DNA from 4 places in the Bacillus sp. FSL K6-3431 genome. Region 1 is predicted to be linked to each of the others. Evidence: riboswitches for the same ligand, from Rfam matches in the RefSeq annotation. Region 1 holds a riboswitch; each other region holds the start of a gene.
The links. A riboswitch is a leader RNA that binds a small molecule or an ion and turns the genes downstream of it on or off. The one in region 1 is predicted to bind S-adenosylmethionine.

Region 1 (4,323 bases):
AAAAGAATCAAAACAAATAATCGCTGACATGAGGCGCATCTTTAATAGTATTTCAGTAGAAGAAGCTCGCCAATATAAAGAGCAATTTGTCGATAAATATGAAGAAGAAGCAAAGGTCCAGAAAGCAATTGAAATTTTAGAGGATGGCTTCGAAGATGCCATTCAATTTCTCAACCAGCCTTCTCGTTATCATCGTTATCTAGCGAGCACAAATTCACTTGAAAGGCTTAATCAGGAGGTTCGCAGGAGAGAAAGAGTCATACGTATCTTCCCGAATAATCAATCTGCATTTCGACTTATCGGTGCAATACTAATGGATTATGAAAACAGAGAACGAAGCGGAAAAAAGAGTTTATAAAATGACAATTTCATCAAGTGAAAAGGGGGTACCCCCTTTTCACTTGATGAAATAAAATAGCCAACTATAACTAAATATCATAAAGAAAACATTGTAAACTAAATTACACAATTGTCTGGACTTGACTGCTGAGTCGCCAGTAAATATCGTGAGTCGCTCATAAAATTGCTGAGTCGCCAGTAAATATCGCGAGTCGCTCATAAATTTGCTGAGTCGCCAGTAAATATCGCCAGTGGCTCATAAATTTGCTGAGTCGCCAGTAAATATCGTGAGCCGCTCATAAATTTGCTGAGTCGCCAGTAAATATCGTGAGTCGCTCATAAAATTGCTGAGTCGCCAGTAAATATCGTGAGTGGCTCATAAATTTGCTGAGTCGCCAGTATTTAGCCGCCAGTGGCTCATAAATTTGCTGAGTCGCAAGTTGGTCATTAAAGTGCTAAATGGTCAGTATATAGTCGCTCATATATGGCTTCTAATGTTAATTTCGCCAAAAAGTTAAAATATCCTTTTACATTAATTCCACTTTCCATTTTTATAAATAGAAAATCTGAATCTCTGAATTGAACGACCTGAACATTTTTTTATCCACAAAAATCCATGAATCCACCCAAAACCCATTATTCATATAATAATAGTGCGATTTATGTATTGACAAAATAACGGAGATAGCATAAAGTAAATTTCAACAACTTCATCCTTCTTATCAAGAGAAGCTTAGGGACTGACCCAATGATGCTTCAGCAACCTCTGCATGACAGAAAGGTGCTAAATCCAGCAAGAGTTTAATCTTGAAAGATAAGAGCGTTTGGCATACAAGTCAATCCCTCTTTTTATTTTGGAAAAGGGGGATTTTTTCCTAGTTTTAAAGTCTTCCAATATGGATGAAAAGTAAATTTGTTATGTTGCCGAGTTGTTCACTTCGGATCATCATTTGCGTACATTTAACTTCATTCAGCAGAAGTCCCCCACTTCTATAAGTGGCTGCGATTTACCTCATTCATTGGGAGTGCAAACTCCGGCTGAATGAAGTTAAAACCTCCAGCGGATGTCACAGATTTTTAGAGGAAGTTTATTGAGCGAGCTCGATAAAATCTGGACGCAATTCCGCCGAGGCATAATTGATTTTTATATAAAGAAAGATATTTTATGTTTTAACATTAATGTTAAAACACAAAATATGTTGCCCATCATAATATATATATAATCTTCAACGGAATTCAGTTTTTTATAATATTAATCCCGACAAAACCTATAGGCTTTATTTAATTAAAGTAAACTTAATGACCTAGGAGGAAAAAATGTGATGAACTTATTTGTAAAAACAGAACATCAAAGATTATGGTTACAAAGATTGCATGAGAAAAGAACGAAGTTTAATGATCAATCAACTCAAATTGATGAACTAGCAATGTTTCCAAAAGAAAGTATTCAAGATTTAGTTGATATGGGATATTCAAGTATTACCCTTCCAAAATCTTACGGCGGAGAAGGTATATCCATCTATGGTATGGTCCTCCTTCAAGAAACGCTGGCTAGTTTTGATGCTACTACAGCACTTTCTATTGGTTGGAATCTTGGGGTTATTGGAGATATTTTTGAAAAAAAGCTTTGGGATGATGAAAAACTAACTTTTTTTGCTGAAGAAATTCTTAATGGCGCATTAGTGAATCGATCTGTTAGTGAAGCACAAACAGGAAGCCCGAGTAGGGGTGGCCGCCCGGGAACAAATGCAGTCAAAAAAGGCGATTCTTGGATTATATCGGGGCGTAAAAACTTTACAACTGCATCTCCTGCATTAACTTATTTTCTTACATCTGCATGGATCGAAGAGAAACAGAAAGTTGGTTTTTTCCTTCTACATAAAGATTTAGAGGGACTAACAATTGATGAAACGTGGGACGTCATTTCTATGAGAGGATCAGGTAGCCATGATCTCGTACTCCAAAATGTAAAGGTCGATGATTCGAAACTTGTTGAACTTCCTGACACACCTGGCGGACAATTAAGTGGCTGGAATCTTCACATTCCTGCTTGTTATCTAGGTATCGCCCAGTCTGCACGCGACTATGCAATACATTTTGCCAACCATCATTCACCAAATAGTCTTAACGGACCAATTAGCCAATTACCTAATGTCCAACAGCATCTAGGTGAAATGGATTTAGAGTTAATAAAAGCAAGACATCTAATTTATAGCGTTGCAGCAGCCTATGATGATGAATCGCGAAGTAACTATCTCACCAATGAACTAGGTGTCGTTAAACATACAGTTACAAATGCAGCAATATCAATTATCGATAAAGCAATGAGGATTGTAGGAGCAAAAAGTCTACAACGTAGCAATCCTTTACAACGGTATTATCGTGATGTAAGGGCTGGTTTGCATAATCCACCCATGGATGATATGACGATTAAAAATTTAGCATTATCAGCAATAAAACAAGAAAAAGCAATAGATGATAATTAAAGAATCGATATGTTGATAGCGACTATAAAAATATGGAGGGATATAAAGTGAAATATTTGAGAAATTGGATTGGAATTACAGTGCTAGTATTGATTTTTACTACAGGTTGCTCTAAGGGGACAGAAGATGCAAATACGAATAAAGCAAGTACTGATGATGTAAGAAAAATTAAAATTGCCTATGCACTAACTGGTGTACCTATTACCTACCAAGATGAAAAAGGAAATGCTACAGGCTATGATGTTGAAATAATGAAACTGGTAGATGAACGTCTTCCCGACTATGAATTTGAATTTATACCTACAACAGATGATGATTTATTAATTGGTGTCGAAACTGGTAAATATAATGTAGGTGTAAAAAATACCTTTTACACAGAAGCAAGAGCAAAAAAATATGTTTATCCTGAAGAAAACCTAGGTGCAAGTAGTTCAGGGTTAATAATGAGAACAGAGGATAAAGATCTTGTTCAAGATTTATCCGATATTGCTGAACTAAAGAAAAAATTGATCCCAATCGCCCCTCAAGATGCACAATATAGTTTAGTTCTGGCTTATAACGAAAAAAATCCGGACAATCAGATTACTGTTGAAAACTCTGAAACTTTTACTGTTTCCGACTGGCCGATTTGGATTTCAGAAGGAAGATATGATGCCATGCTTACTATTAAAACTTCATTCAATAAGACGGTAGTAGCTAAAGACGGAGCTTATCACCATTTAAAAGATGACCTAACATACAATGGCTTTACGGCAACAAAGACATATCCTCTATTTAATAAAAAGGAGCAAGAACTCGCTGATGCCTATGATGTTGTAATGAAAGAATTGAAAAAGGAAAAAATACCAAATGATTTACTAGTTGAATTTCTGGATGAAGATACATTTAAACTCCTTGAAGAAAGTAATTAATGTAACTTGAGTTCTGCAAATAGAAGAATCCTCTTGCTAAGCATAAGGGGATTCAAAAAACACAAAAATTCTATGCATTGCCTAACTTTACAAATATCGTAATGGTCTAAAATAGGCTCTCCGAATTTCGAGGCGTAAATCTGCTGAATTTCCAAAAACCTACTGGGAATTAAGCTTTATTGAATATTTGGTATTCGTTTTCAAATTTTTTCAAAAAGAGACATGCCAAAGAAGCATCATATATTTATTTTTTAAAAAGGTTGTTTTTGCAAACATTGTTGCTTTACCAAGGTAGTGCGTGGTTGATTTATAGAGTATTTATCTCATTCCATACAGAATGGGTAATTCTACTAATAAAGAGTGAACTATTCCCCTATTAAAAGTAGGGGGAGACATGAAAAAGTGGCACAAGAAAGTCTTGTACCATCCGGCTTGGTGAATGCCGAAAGTCTATATAAAAGCAAGGAGGTGCTAACATGCATGCATTTGATTTTACAGTTATTTTTCGATATTATCCCGAGATTCTTCCTTATTTAGCAATCACATTCTTAATCGTTATATTTTCAGTAATTTTCGGTGTCCTATTT
Region 2 (4,323 bases), 2.3 Mb from region 1:
CCGCGACCTTGCTGGACGGCAATCTCTTGAAGTAACCTTCAATTATGATATTAATGGTTTGATTCAAGTGGACGCAAAGATTTTAAGTACAGGTAAAAAGGTAACACAAGTAATTCAATACCAACCAGGGGTTATGTCTGATAAAGAAATCGATCAATCGTTTGCTCGTTTGGAAAATGAGCGTGTTGATTCGGAACTACTAGCTAGTGTACATGCGCTAACATTACAGGCAAAACGAAAGATGGAACATAATTCACCAGAAAAGAACGAAATAATCGGCGGATTACTTACTGCTTTAACTCATGCGATCGAAACGGGAAATATCGTTTTAATCAAAAAGCTTGAGCAGCAATTATCTTCACTTCTCTAGGTAAAGATAAGGTAGAGCATTTAATTTTTAATAGAAATCACATTTTATAGTTAAAGAATAGTGTTGAGCCAAAAATCAACTGTAATATAAAACACATAGCCAATGTTAGGATTATGCAAAAAGGACGCTTGTGCTTTTCTAAATTATATTTTATTGATAGGTGACGAAAGAATGATAACGGAAACTTTAACATATTACGAAATATTAGAAGTAGATTACGAGGCGACAGAAGAGGAAATAAAGCGAGCCTATCATCGTAAAATTAGAATGTATACGAATGAAAAGCACCCAGAAGAATTTAAGTTGATTCGAAAAGCATATGAAATATTAAGCAATGCTAACGAGAGGATTGCTTATGATCAGATGTTCCATCCGGAAAGTATATACGACAATGTGCTGGATCATATTCTTCAATTAATAGAACAAAGTGAGTACGAGGATGCACTTGATTTAGTAAAGCAAGAAATGGTTAATGGCGATCCAAGTATGGATTTATTGAGAGCAGATATTGTTTGTGAGTATATGCTCGGTAATATTGCATATGTATTGCGACAATTGAAAAGTATGCAACCAATGACAGAAGATGATTATATGTTTCGCTATTATTATACAATATATTCTCATCAACAAATCGAACAAAATAACGAAGCTGAAAAGGCAGGTAAGCAATTTATTTCCCACTTTCCAGAAAAAAGTGAGCCATATGAGCTATTAGTTCGGATATACAAGAAACAAAAAAAATATAAAGAGATAAAAACTCTCATTAACAAGCTAATGAGAAATAAAAAGGTTGAAAAAACAATTGACTTTATACCGACTTTTATTGATTTCTTAATGTTACCAGGTAATATGGTTAATATGTATATCACTGATTTTAATCGTGTGCGCAAAACAATCCTCTCGATACCTAAAAATGAAGAAGAACGTGAAAAGGAATTAAACATGATACTACATTTTGTCGATAATATTCAGCCAGGAGATAGCTTAGATGGAGTTGAATATTTAGTTGCAATTGCTGATAAGTTAAATGATAAAAAGGATCATGATTTAAATGCTCGTATTGTGGAATTAAAAAAATACGTTGCCCGTGAAAAGTCCGGGGCAGACTCAGATTCAGCTAATTCATGGTTGGATAAATCATCTATCATTGTAACGTTGATTGTCGGTTTGCTTCTTACTTTATTAACAGCAGCGCCTCTTTTAGGAATAATTGTCGCGATTTTATATTACCGACGTGGTAAGAAATTTCGGGCATTTATCGGCTACAGTATCGTTGCTCTTAGTTTGTTAAAAACTTTTGGCATTATTTAAATGCAGCGTATTAATTAATTTTAATATAGTGCTTTATATGTATGTTTAACCATTTTTAAAAATGGGATTGACGCAAAGTGAAAAGTAATTTACAATATTATACATAGCTTTATTTAAAAAATTCTAAATAACTGAATAGTAAAACTTATCGAGAGAGGCGGAGGGACTGACCCTGCGATGCCTCAGCAACCAGCAATTGTATATTGTATGGTGCTAATTTCAGAAGAATACTATGTATTCTAAAGATGAGTGTGCTTTAATTGGGCATGATGTCCGTTGAACCTCCACTCATATGTACTAGAGTTGGAGGTTTTTTGTTCGTTAGGAACGCATGAATTTTAATTAATTATATACCTATTTCTACACTCTTAATGTTGTGTAAGCACTATGGATCTGACATTTTATTTAAGAAATGGAGGGGATGGCAATGGCTACCCAAGATGAAAAAGTAATTGATTACATTAAATCGGAATTAAGCAGTATTGACTATGGTTCTATCGTTATTACCGTGCATGATGGTAAGGTTACACAAATTGAAAAAAATGAAAAAAAGCGATTTTCACAGGCAACTAAACTTGGCTCAGTAAAAAAGTAAAGACAAATTTGAAAAGTTGTAAGAATAAGTAACCGAGTTTAAATTAAGAAAACACATTAAATTAACTTTTAAGCCAGCTAGCGGTTTACTATTTAAGGATATTCCTGAATAGTAAATCGTGTTTTTTTTCGACAAAATGCACGGTGTTTTCGACATCGTTCGAATATTATTTTAATATCTTACTGGAAATATTTTTTGTTGAGTCGATATAATAATCGATAATGATTTGTCGGAATTTAACATTTTCTAAGAAGGGGGCAACAGCATGGATGAGCAGCAAGCTCCCTGTGTATTGCTATACCACATGAAAAACCATACATATACTTCGATTAGTGATCGTTGCAATGTATTGAACAATAATAGCGAAAAAATTTTGCAGCGCATTAAGAGGCAAGAAGACGTCACAGAGGAACTGTTTTATATGGATATGAACAGTCGACGTTATGAAGTTATTTCTGTGCCATTTGAGGAAGAATCGCTACTTCTGTATATGTCACCATGTGATCAAAGACGATTATATTTATCATTAGAGCATGAGAAGATGCTACGCATGCAACAACATCGTTTGTTTGAATTGGCAAAGTCAAAGCTAATGTCGAAAGAGGCTATTGAATCGTTAATACAAGAAATTTGTCAAACGATTACAACGGTCCTTGATGCGGACCGTGTAAGTATATGGTTATTTAATGAAGACAAGACAAGTTTGCAATGTCAATATTCATTCAATCGCAATATCGATGAATGTTTTTCTGATTGGGTATATGAACAAAAGGATGCGCCATTATATTTCGAACAAATACTAAATGGAAGATCTTTTGCTGTAGAAGATATTTCAGAGGATGCAGTACTTGGGTATAAGTTCAAATATTTTCAAGAAGTAACGGAAACACAATCAATATTGGAAGTACCACTTGTTTTAAGTACTGGTATTTTAGGGATACTTTGCTGTGAATCCTTCTCGCAAAGGATATGGACTGAATTAAACCAAGAGACTGTTAGGACGCTGGTTGATATGATAAGCTTCCTATTTGAACGTAAACAGCGAATTGAAACGGAAAATGAAATGAAACAACTTGCATATGTAGATCAGTTAACAGGGCTATCCAACCAGTATGCATTTTTTGAATTAGTAAATAAAAAAATGCAAAAGATAAAGGTGAAAGAAAAAGGTTTAATGGTTTACTTAAAGCTTGATCAATTTAGCAATATCCAAGATGTTCTCGGCCATGCCGGGGGGGATGAAGTGATCATTCATACAGCTAACAGTATTCAAGAAATATTCGGTGATAATGGGATATTAGGACGTATCGGTTTTGATCATTTCGCCATTTTCCTTCCAGCGGGACGTGATACGAATGTAGCAATGGATTCTATTGAACAAGTGATGAATCAATTATTACAACCCATGTATATTTTGGGACAGGAAGTGTATATGACACATAGCTATGGTGTGAGTATTTATCCTGATCATGGCGATGATGCAAAGAAATGTTTACAAACCGCACAAATTGCTTTAAACATGGGAAGAAAGAAAAATATCCGTAACGTGAAAGCGCGGTTTACAAGTAATATGTTTAGTGTGATGGCCAATGATTTAATCATTGAAATGAATATGCGCAGAGCATTAGATTTAAATGAATTTGAATTATACTATCAACCACAAATCGACTGTCTATCAGGAAAAATCATCGGCTTTGAGTCATTGATACGCTGGAACCACCCAGAGCGTGGCCTAGTCACCCCAATGGAGTTCATCAATTTGGCTGAATCCACGGGACTTATTATACCGATTGGTGAATGGGTCATTGAGCAATCATTTGAACAATTGGAGAAATGGAATGTAAGCGAGACTGATGAATTTACCTTATCGGTGAATATTTCGCCACGTCACTTTTTACATGTAAGTCTATATGACTATTTAAAGCGGAGTCTAGAAAAGTACAATGTGAATCCTGCAAATCTTAATATTGAAATTACTGAAAACGTAGCGATGGAGGACTTCACTTTAGTTCAAGCTCGGATGAAGCAACTTCATCAACTTGGCTTT
Region 3 (4,323 bases), 3.6 Mb from region 1:
TTTTTATCTTCTTCGACTAACATTTCTTCAAAAGCTGCCGTTACTTTTTCGAATTCTTCGTCGTTCTCAATAGCAGCTAAATCCCCATCTTTATCGATTTTTAAAAAGTAGACATCAATATCCTCGTTATCTTCTTGTTGTAGATCTTCAACAAAGCTGACAGCTGCATACTCTGTGCCTTCGAATTCAGTTGTTGCTAATACCTCAACCTCGTGCTCTTGTTCATCTTCTTCACTAATTGTGAAAATTTCCCCTACTTCTATTTTCTCCATAACTTCCAACTCCTTTCATATAGATTAATTCCCATTATGAATCATTTTCATGCGCGAATATACAAGTTTCACCATTTAGATATAAAAATCTTTATTTTTTATATTGTATTATAAGAGGGCGTTCAAAAAATCACCAAATGATAAACAGCGAACTTCTTCCTTGGCAATAGTACTTCTACCTCATTATGTTATACTCGTGTGACAACCATTGGGGAATGGATAGTCAATCCGTTATGATGGCTATGTTGCCTTGTCTATAAACGAATGGGACTTTCTAGTTTATGTAAAAATATAAAGGGGAATAAATATGGACAAAAAAAATTTAGCAGATAAAATAATTGAAAACTATCAAAGCCAAGAGAATATGATGATTCTTGTGTTTGCTCAATGGTGTATAAATGCAGATTTAGATCCGGAGGCATTATATTTGCAGGCATATCCGAACCAAGGGAAAAATCCAGCGTTACGGGATGCGCTAGAACTTACAGTATCAAAAAGTGAGTCGGGATATATTAGTAACGATACATTATTTGAGGTATTATCTTTATTCGGGAATGATGATCTTGCGATTGTTGTTAATGAAGTAATCCAAAATCGTCAAAACCCTATCTAAAAAGTACGATGTCATCTGTATGTAATTTGTAATCCAATATAAACCTATTGTTATTTCTTAGCTATGCTAATATGAAATTGAATGAAGATAGCACAGAATTAATTGCTATCTTCATTCATTTTGTGAAAGTGCTCATACACTGAGCCTACGTATTATTTTATGACTAATTGCTCTACCTGGCACTGCTGAAAGGCATGCTCGAGATCATTGATTAGGTCATCTACATGTTCAATTCCAACGGACACCCTTAACAAACGATTACAAAGTCCGTACTTATTGCGGATTTCTTCTGGAATATCTGCATGTGTTTGTGTCGTCGGATAAGTGATTAAGCTTTCGACACCGCCTAAACTTTCCGCGAACGTAAATAATTGTATGGCTTTTAAAAATGGTGATACCCATTCCTCTTTGATTATCTTAAAGCTGAGCATTCCACCTCTGCCTGGATATAGAACCTCACTAACAAACGGACTTGCTGATAGATAGTCTTTTATTTTTATTGCATTTTCTTCATGCTGTCTCATCCGTAAAGCGAGTGTTTTCATTCCTCTAATTAACAGCCAACAATCAAACGGTGCTAAAACAGCGCCCGCACCATTATGATAGGCAAATAATTGATCGCTTATTTCTTTATCTCTTGCAACTACTAGACCAGCCAGTAAATCATTATGGCCACCCAAATATTTTGTTCCACTATGTATGACGACGTGTGCCCCAAGTTCTATCGGCCTTTGAATATATGGAGTATAAAAAGTATTGTCGACAATAAGCAAGAGTCGATGAAGTTCTGCAATTTTTGCGATTTTTGCTAAGTCAGTTTCTCTCATTAATGGATTTGTTGGTGTTTCGATAAAAATCGCTCTCGTATTTTTTTTGATGAATGGATCAATATCACCATCTGTTTCCTCATGCCAATAGGAAAAGCTTATTTTATACTTTTTTTCCAGCCATTCAAATAATCGGTAGGAACCACCATATATATCACGGGAAGCAATAATATGATCGCCGGATTCAAATAACGAAAATACTAATTGAATGGCACTCATGCCAGAACTACAAGCAAATCCACGATCCCCATTTTCCAACCTAGCAATGGCTACTTCAAGAACATCTCGGGTCGGATTCCCTGTTCTAATATAATCATAACCGTTATTCATGCCAACATCTGGATGGCGAAAAGCTGATGATAAATAGATTGGCGTGTTAATTGCACCTACAGCTTCACTTTGTTGATTGCCAATTTGAGCAAGTGTTGTTTCTTTTTGATATGTCATCTACACCCTTCTCCCTTACATATTTTTTTAAGAGGACCTTTTATAGGTGTTCAATAGTCCAGAAAAAGTTGCTGTTGAATGTTAGTTTCAGCTTACTTCTTCGCACCTTACGTATAGGAAATAAAATCTTCTGCAAACGAGAAGGAAGCTCTTTTAAGGTCGCTCACGCCCCATAAGCACTCAAAGTTCGGCACATCGTTTGCAAGTACGTCCTGTTAGCAACATTGAAGTCAAAACATCCTGTGCTAGTGCAGCAATGTTTTAAAGCTCGCTTCCTAGAACTTCGACAGATTGAAAGTCCTAGTACGGACGTTGCCACGCTACTTGGCGGTCTTAGTCGGTCTCTGCAACTTTTATCCTTTCTTTGAAACGCTCTTTAACGGAGAAGACTGCGTCTTCCGTGAACAATTTCTGCCTCCAAAAGCTATACAAAAAAAGCCCTCTTCGACAAGAAGAAGGCCCTTTTACATAAAAGGGTTTCTTCTTATCTTTCAAGTTGTTTCCAACTTGTTGGATGTAGCACCTTTCCGTCAAACGGTGGTTGCTGAGGTGTCGCAGGGCCATTTCCCTCAACCTCTCTTGATAAGAATATAATGTTATCTAATTACTAGTATCTATTCATTTCATATGACATTTATAAATGAACACGAAAAAACCGAAAATACACCTTTTATGCAAAAGGTAGTATCTCCGGTTGTCCGGTCGCTACTATTTATTTATTGTTCATTTAGTTTGTCATTCAATAGGATAGATTAAATGAATTATAGACAAATATTTGTAAATCGTCAAGCATTTTTTGAATTTTTTTCATTACTTAACAAGTGGACTTGATTGATTTGCCAATTTATTTGTGAAAGTCTAGTCCTGAATGGACTGCTTTTACATACCCTGCACGAATGACAAAATCTCCAAAATGCTCATCTTCAAACCGTTCTTTCGCATAATGATCAATGATCGGCTTCAACTCATCTAAAATTTCTTTTTCACCGATATTTTCCCTATATAATTTATTTAATCGATCTCCGGAAAAACCTGCGCCGAGATATAAATTATATTTTCCTGGCGCCTTTCCAATAAACCCGATTTCGCCTAAAGCAGGTCTAGAGCATCCGTTAGGGCATCCTGACATCCGTATAACAATCTCTTCATCGCGTAGGCCTGCATCATCCAATAATAATTCTATTTTTTCAAGAAGGGAAGGTAGATATCGTTCCGCTTCAGCCATCGCAAGACCACATGTTGGTAAAGATACACAAGCCATGGAATTTCTCCGTAATGCCGAGTGGCTTTTTCCGTCTGTTAGCCCATATTCTTTAATTAGTTCCTCGATTTGATGCTTTTTTTGATCAGGAATATTACCAATAATTAGGTTTTGATTTGCAGTAAGTCTGAAATCACCCAGATGAATCTTTGCAATTTCTCTGAGACCAGTCATTAAAAGATATTCATCTAAATCTTGAATACGTCCATTTTGAACAAAGAGTGTGAAATGCCATTTATCATTATTACCCTTAACCCAGCCATAACGATCCCCGTTATGATCAAATTGGTACGATCGTGCTTCCTCAAGCTTCCATCCAATTCGGTCCGTTAATTCATCCAATAGCCAGTCAAGACCTCGCGCATCAATCGTATATTTAAAACGAGCATTTTTCCTGACGGATCTGTTTCCATAATCCCTTTGGATGGTCATTATTTTTTCAGCGACATCAATAATCTTGTCGACTGGGCTAAATCCAATGACTCGTGCCAACTGAGGATATGTTTCCGTATCCCCGTGAGTCATTCCCATACCACCACCGACAGCGATGTTAAACCCTTGTAGATTACCATTTTCGTAAATAGCAATTAAACCTAGGTCTTGGGAGAAAACATCGACATCATTGGAAGGTGGAACTGCAATTCCGATTTTAAATTTACGCGGTAAATATACCGGTCCGTAGATAGGCTCTGTTTCTTCATCATTATCCAAACTGTCCACTACTTTTTCTCCATCAAGCCAAATTTCATGATAAGCTTTTGTTTGTGGAGATAGATGCTCGCTTAATTTTTGTGACCATTCATATACTTCCGTATGAACTTCAGACTGATATGGATTGGGATTACACATGACATTACGGTTTACATCACCGCAAGCTGCTAACGTATCCATAAGTGCTTTGTT
Region 4 (4,323 bases), 2.3 Mb from region 1:
ACTATCACCAGTTCTTTAAAGGAAGAAAGGGGGGACGGATGAAATGTGGCTTTCAATTGGTTCTTTATCCTTCCCAGTCTCTTGGGTAGCGATCGTAATAGCATTTTTTCTAACGACTGGCATGTTGTTGCTTTTAAAGAAAAAGCATATAGCTGATTATTATGGGAATGCTATTTTTATATTTATTATCACGTGGAAATTGAGTGTAATTTTATTTCAATTTAAATTCAGTATACAGAACCCTTTAACTATATTGTATTTTAATGGTGGGATAAAAGGTTTTTGGCTTGGACTGATCGCTGGATGCATATACTTATTTATTATAGGTAAAAGAAAAAAACAAGCGGAAATGAGCATAGGTGACATTTTCCAAGTATGGTTAATGACGTTTTCTATTTATGAGATTGTTATAAGCATAGTAGATGATTACCCTTTATTGTTTAGAGTGATACTCATCTTAATCAATTTTGGATTTGTTGTAATGGCCATTTTAAAAAATAACCAAATAAGATGGCTACAGCAATTACTCATTTTGTTTACGGTTATTCAGCTACTTATTTATTCGGTAATGGATCGACTTTTTTCCGTTCCAATTATGACATATATAATAGTAGTTATTGCATTACTTATCATATCTAAAATAAAGAAAGTTGGTGCCAAGTGAAGAAAAATATTTTTGGGTTAATAGTTATCGTGATTTTAATCAGTATTGTTACAGTGAATATTGTAAAAGAAGTACAAGCAAAAAAAGCAGAGGAATTGGCCCAAGAAGAATTTTTAATGGAATCATCAACAAAGGAAGCACAAGTAGATACTGCTGCACCTGGGCTAACAACAGGAGATCAACCACCCGACTTCGAATTGGAAACACTGGATGGTGAATCAATTAAACTGTCTGATTATAAAGGCAAAAAAGTGATTTTGAATTTTTGGGCGACTTGGTGTCCCCCATGTAAGGCGGAAATGCCTCATATGGAGAACTATTACAAAACGGCTGCCGAGAATGATAATGTTGAAATAATTGCAGTAAATTTAACGAATGCAGAACGTGGTGTCAATAAAAGAGACAAAATCAGCAAATTTATTAAAGAGTATGAATTAACATTTCCAATACCTCTAGATGAAAAAGGAAATGTTGGTAATGAATATCAAATACTAACAATACCAACAACGTATATGATTGATAGTAATGGATTTATTCATAAACGAATTGTCGGTCCAATGGATGAAGAAATGATTGGAAAATTAGTTAAGGAAATGAAGTAGTGAACATTACCACGTAAATAGATGCTCGTTTCATAACAGGAACGAGCATCTATTTAGATCCGTACGTTTAGTGATTACACTATCTAAAGCATACATGAGTTCCTTATCACAAAAGAACTAGCCTTGTGTACAATCTAGGTTAGACAGCATTTAAAAACTTAAAATTTTAAAATAAGTGAAAAAGGGTTGACATTATTCAAATACGTAGTATACTAATTTTTAAGAGTTCATTGAACTATCTAAAATTTAATAATAAGCATTACTCTTATCTAGAGCGGCGGAGGGAATAGGCCCTGCGATGCCCGGCAACCTTCAGATGATTTTATCTGAAAAGGTGCTAATTCCTACAGGTTATTTAGTAACCTGGAAGATAAGGGGAGGAACTGTATATACGCCCTCTTCTTATTCAGAAGAGGGCTTTTTGTATAAAGAAGATTGCAGAAAATATTATGCAACCTTTTAACCAAGTTTACCAATCAAATTACTATAATATTTAGGGGGATAAAAAAATGTCAGAACAAAACTTTAAGCCAGAAACTTTATTACTTCATGGTGGGCAAGAGCCTGATGAAACAGGGTCACGAGGTGTACCAGTTTATAGAACAACTTCTTATGTATTCGAAAACACGGAGCATGCTCAAAAACTATTTGGTTTAGAGGTTTCTGGAAATATTTATTCTCGAATCATGAACCCGACAGTCGACGTATTTGAAAAGCGAGTCGCATTGTTAGAAGGCGGAACTGCCGCAGTTGCATTATCATCTGGAATGGCTGCTATTGCATTTTCAATCTTAAATATTGCACATGCAGGTGATGAAATTTTAGCTGCTACAGATTTATATGGTGGAACATACAATTTGTTCGCTGTAACGCTCCCAAGATACGGAATTAAAGTAAACTTTGTTAACCCGAAAGATCCGGAAAACTTCCGTAAAGCAATAACTCCGAAAACGAAAGCAATTTTTGCAGAAGTTATCGGCAACCCAAGCTTGCATATTCTTGATACTGAAGCAGTTGCTAAGATTGCGCATGAAAGCAATATTCCGTTAATCGTAGACAGTACATTTGCAACTCCATACTTAAGCAGACCGATTGAACACGGTGCAGATATTGTCGTCCATTCAGCTACAAAATGGATTGGTGGTCATGGAACAGCAATAGGTGGAGTTGTTGTAGACAGCGGAAAATTTGATTGGAACAATGAGAAATTCCCTGGATTCACTGAGCCTGACCATTCGTATCACGGCATCCGTTTTGGCATCGATGTACCAGATGCAGCATTTGCTACTAAATTACGTGTTCAGCTGCTACGTGACTTTGGACCTTGCTTAAGTCCTGACAATGCGTTCATTTTCTTGCAAGGATTGGAAACATTACATCTACGCATTACGAAACATGTGGAGAATGCAAAAGCAGTGGCAGAATATTTACAACAAAATGATGCAGTTGAGTGGGTTGCATATCCTGGTCTTAAAAGTCATCCATCATATGAACTTGCACAGAAGTATTTCCCTAAAGGTGCTGGAGCGATCGTGAACTTTGGAATAAAAGGTGGCCGCGAAGCTGGTAGAAATACAATAGATAATGTCAAACTGTTTTCTCATGTTGCTAATGTTGGAGATGCTAAATCATTGATTATTCACCCTGCTTCTACTACACATCAGCAGTTAAGTGGAGATGATTTAAAAGCAACAGGTGTAACAGAGGAATTGATTCGCCTTGCAGTTGGATTAGAGGCAATTGAAGATATAACAGCAGATCTGGAACAAGCAATCGCAAAATCTGTTGAAGCTACTACTAAATAATACTTCAGGATAACAGGGGCTGAGCGCATTGCGTCTCAGCCTTTTGATTTTAAACATTAGGAGGGGAAACAAATGGCAGTCATCAAGGCAGCAATACTCGGTTTTGGAACAGTAGGAGAAGGAGTGTACGAAGCAGTTCAAACACATCAGCAGCAATTGCAGGATATACTTGATGCTGAAGTGCAAATTGTTGGAGTGCTTATCCAAGATTTAGAAAAGAATCGTAGTATCTCCGAAGATGTATTAGTGACAACTAATTTCGAGGAGATATTAAATATCCCAGATCTACAAGTTGTATTTGAAGCAATTGTGGGCGAGGATCCAAGTTATATATATTTGGAAAGAGCGATGGAACAAGGCTGCGATATCGTCACTGCAAATAAGGTGATGTTTGCAAGGCATGGAGAAAGGCTATTACGCAAAGCTTATGAGCAAGGCGTCCAGATTGGTTATGAAGCAACTGTAGCCGGTGGTGTGCCTATAATCAGAACACTGGCACATCAATTGCAGGTGAATAAGGTAGAGCGTATTCAAGCTATTTTAAATGGTACATCGAACTATATATTAACAGAAATGAGAAATAAACAATTATCTTTTGAGGAAGTATTGAAGACCGCTCAGGAACTTGGTTATGCGGAGGCAGATCCGACTAATGATGTAGAGGGATTTGATGCGTTTTATAAACTGATGATATTAAGTAGTCTTGTATTCGGCAGCCAGCCTAGCTGGGATGAAGTAAATGTTAAGGGGATTTCAGCCGTATCCAATGAACAGATTGAAGTGGCTTATAACAATGGCCATCGTTATAAGCATATTGCTGAAGTGACAAAAAAAGACGGAAAAATACTTGCGTCTGTCAGTCCTGTATTAACTGATGCAAATCACCCACTTTATAATGTAGAAGGTGTGGACAATGCAATACTTGTTCAAGCCACATTAGCTGGTACGATTACAATACAAGGTCCTGGAGCGGGGAGCGATCCAACTGCAAGCGCAATGATCGAAGATTTTGCTCATATTTTTCAAAAGAAAAAAGCTAGTTATGCATTGAATTAAGAAGAAGACATGTTTCCATTCCTATCATATCTTGTCCACATACAACATATCATGTATGGAAGTAATATTCTTACGTGAGTGGGTGGAGGGATAGGATGAAAAAAAAGTGGCTTACGATAATTATTGTCTGCTCATTCCTCATTGGCGTTGGGGGGACATATTCTGGCATAACGTGGATTATCCCACAATGGAAAAA

Region 2: it holds a riboswitch for S-adenosylmethionine, as region 1 does, so the genes downstream of both, MHB53_RS11220 (YezD family protein) here and MHB53_RS21540 (acyl-CoA dehydrogenase family protein) in region 1, are expected to answer to the same signal.
Region 3: it holds a riboswitch for S-adenosylmethionine, as region 1 does, so the genes downstream of both, MHB53_RS04525 (methionine biosynthesis PLP-dependent protein) here and MHB53_RS21540 (acyl-CoA dehydrogenase family protein) in region 1, are expected to answer to the same signal.
Region 4: it holds a riboswitch for S-adenosylmethionine, as region 1 does, so the genes downstream of both, MHB53_RS11090 (O-acetylhomoserine aminocarboxypropyltransferase/cysteine synthase family protein) here and MHB53_RS21540 (acyl-CoA dehydrogenase family protein) in region 1, are expected to answer to the same signal.

Annotation. Positions count from the first base shown of each region.
Region 1 covers NZ_JBBOCT010000001.1:4,470,153-4,474,475, reverse strand. The annotation lists gene MHB53_RS21545 (IS256 family transposase) at 1-358, shown strand, start outside; SAM riboswitch class I at 1,056-1,160, shown strand; gene MHB53_RS21540 (acyl-CoA dehydrogenase family protein) at 1,659-2,825, shown strand; gene MHB53_RS21535 (transporter substrate-binding domain-containing protein) at 2,873-3,736, shown strand; gene MHB53_RS21530 (amino acid ABC transporter permease) at 4,213-4,323, shown strand, end outside.
Region 2 covers NZ_JBBOCT010000001.1:2,179,492-2,183,814, reverse strand. The annotation lists gene MHB53_RS11230 (Hsp70 family protein) at 1-370, shown strand, start outside; gene MHB53_RS11225 (J domain-containing protein) at 542-1,681, shown strand; SAM riboswitch class I at 1,824-1,933, shown strand; gene MHB53_RS11220 (YezD family protein) at 2,109-2,276, shown strand; gene MHB53_RS11215 (sensor domain-containing phosphodiesterase) at 2,542-4,323, shown strand, end outside.
Region 3 covers NZ_JBBOCT010000001.1:889,319-893,641, forward strand. The annotation lists gene MHB53_RS04515 (DUF1292 domain-containing protein) at 1-272, opposite strand, end outside; gene MHB53_RS04520 (hypothetical protein) at 580-885, shown strand; gene MHB53_RS04525 (methionine biosynthesis PLP-dependent protein) at 1,038-2,159, opposite strand; SAM riboswitch class I at 2,641-2,748, opposite strand; gene cysI (assimilatory sulfite reductase (NADPH) hemoprotein subunit) at 3,004-4,323, opposite strand, start outside.
Region 4 covers NZ_JBBOCT010000001.1:2,154,141-2,158,463, reverse strand. The annotation lists gene cls (cardiolipin synthase) at 1-19, shown strand, start outside; gene MHB53_RS11100 (hypothetical protein) at 44-664, shown strand; gene MHB53_RS11095 (redoxin domain-containing protein) at 661-1,266, shown strand; SAM riboswitch class I at 1,529-1,643, shown strand; gene MHB53_RS11090 (O-acetylhomoserine aminocarboxypropyltransferase/cysteine synthase family protein) at 1,776-3,071, shown strand; gene MHB53_RS11085 (homoserine dehydrogenase) at 3,144-4,127, shown strand; gene MHB53_RS11080 (S41 family peptidase) at 4,223-4,323, shown strand, end outside.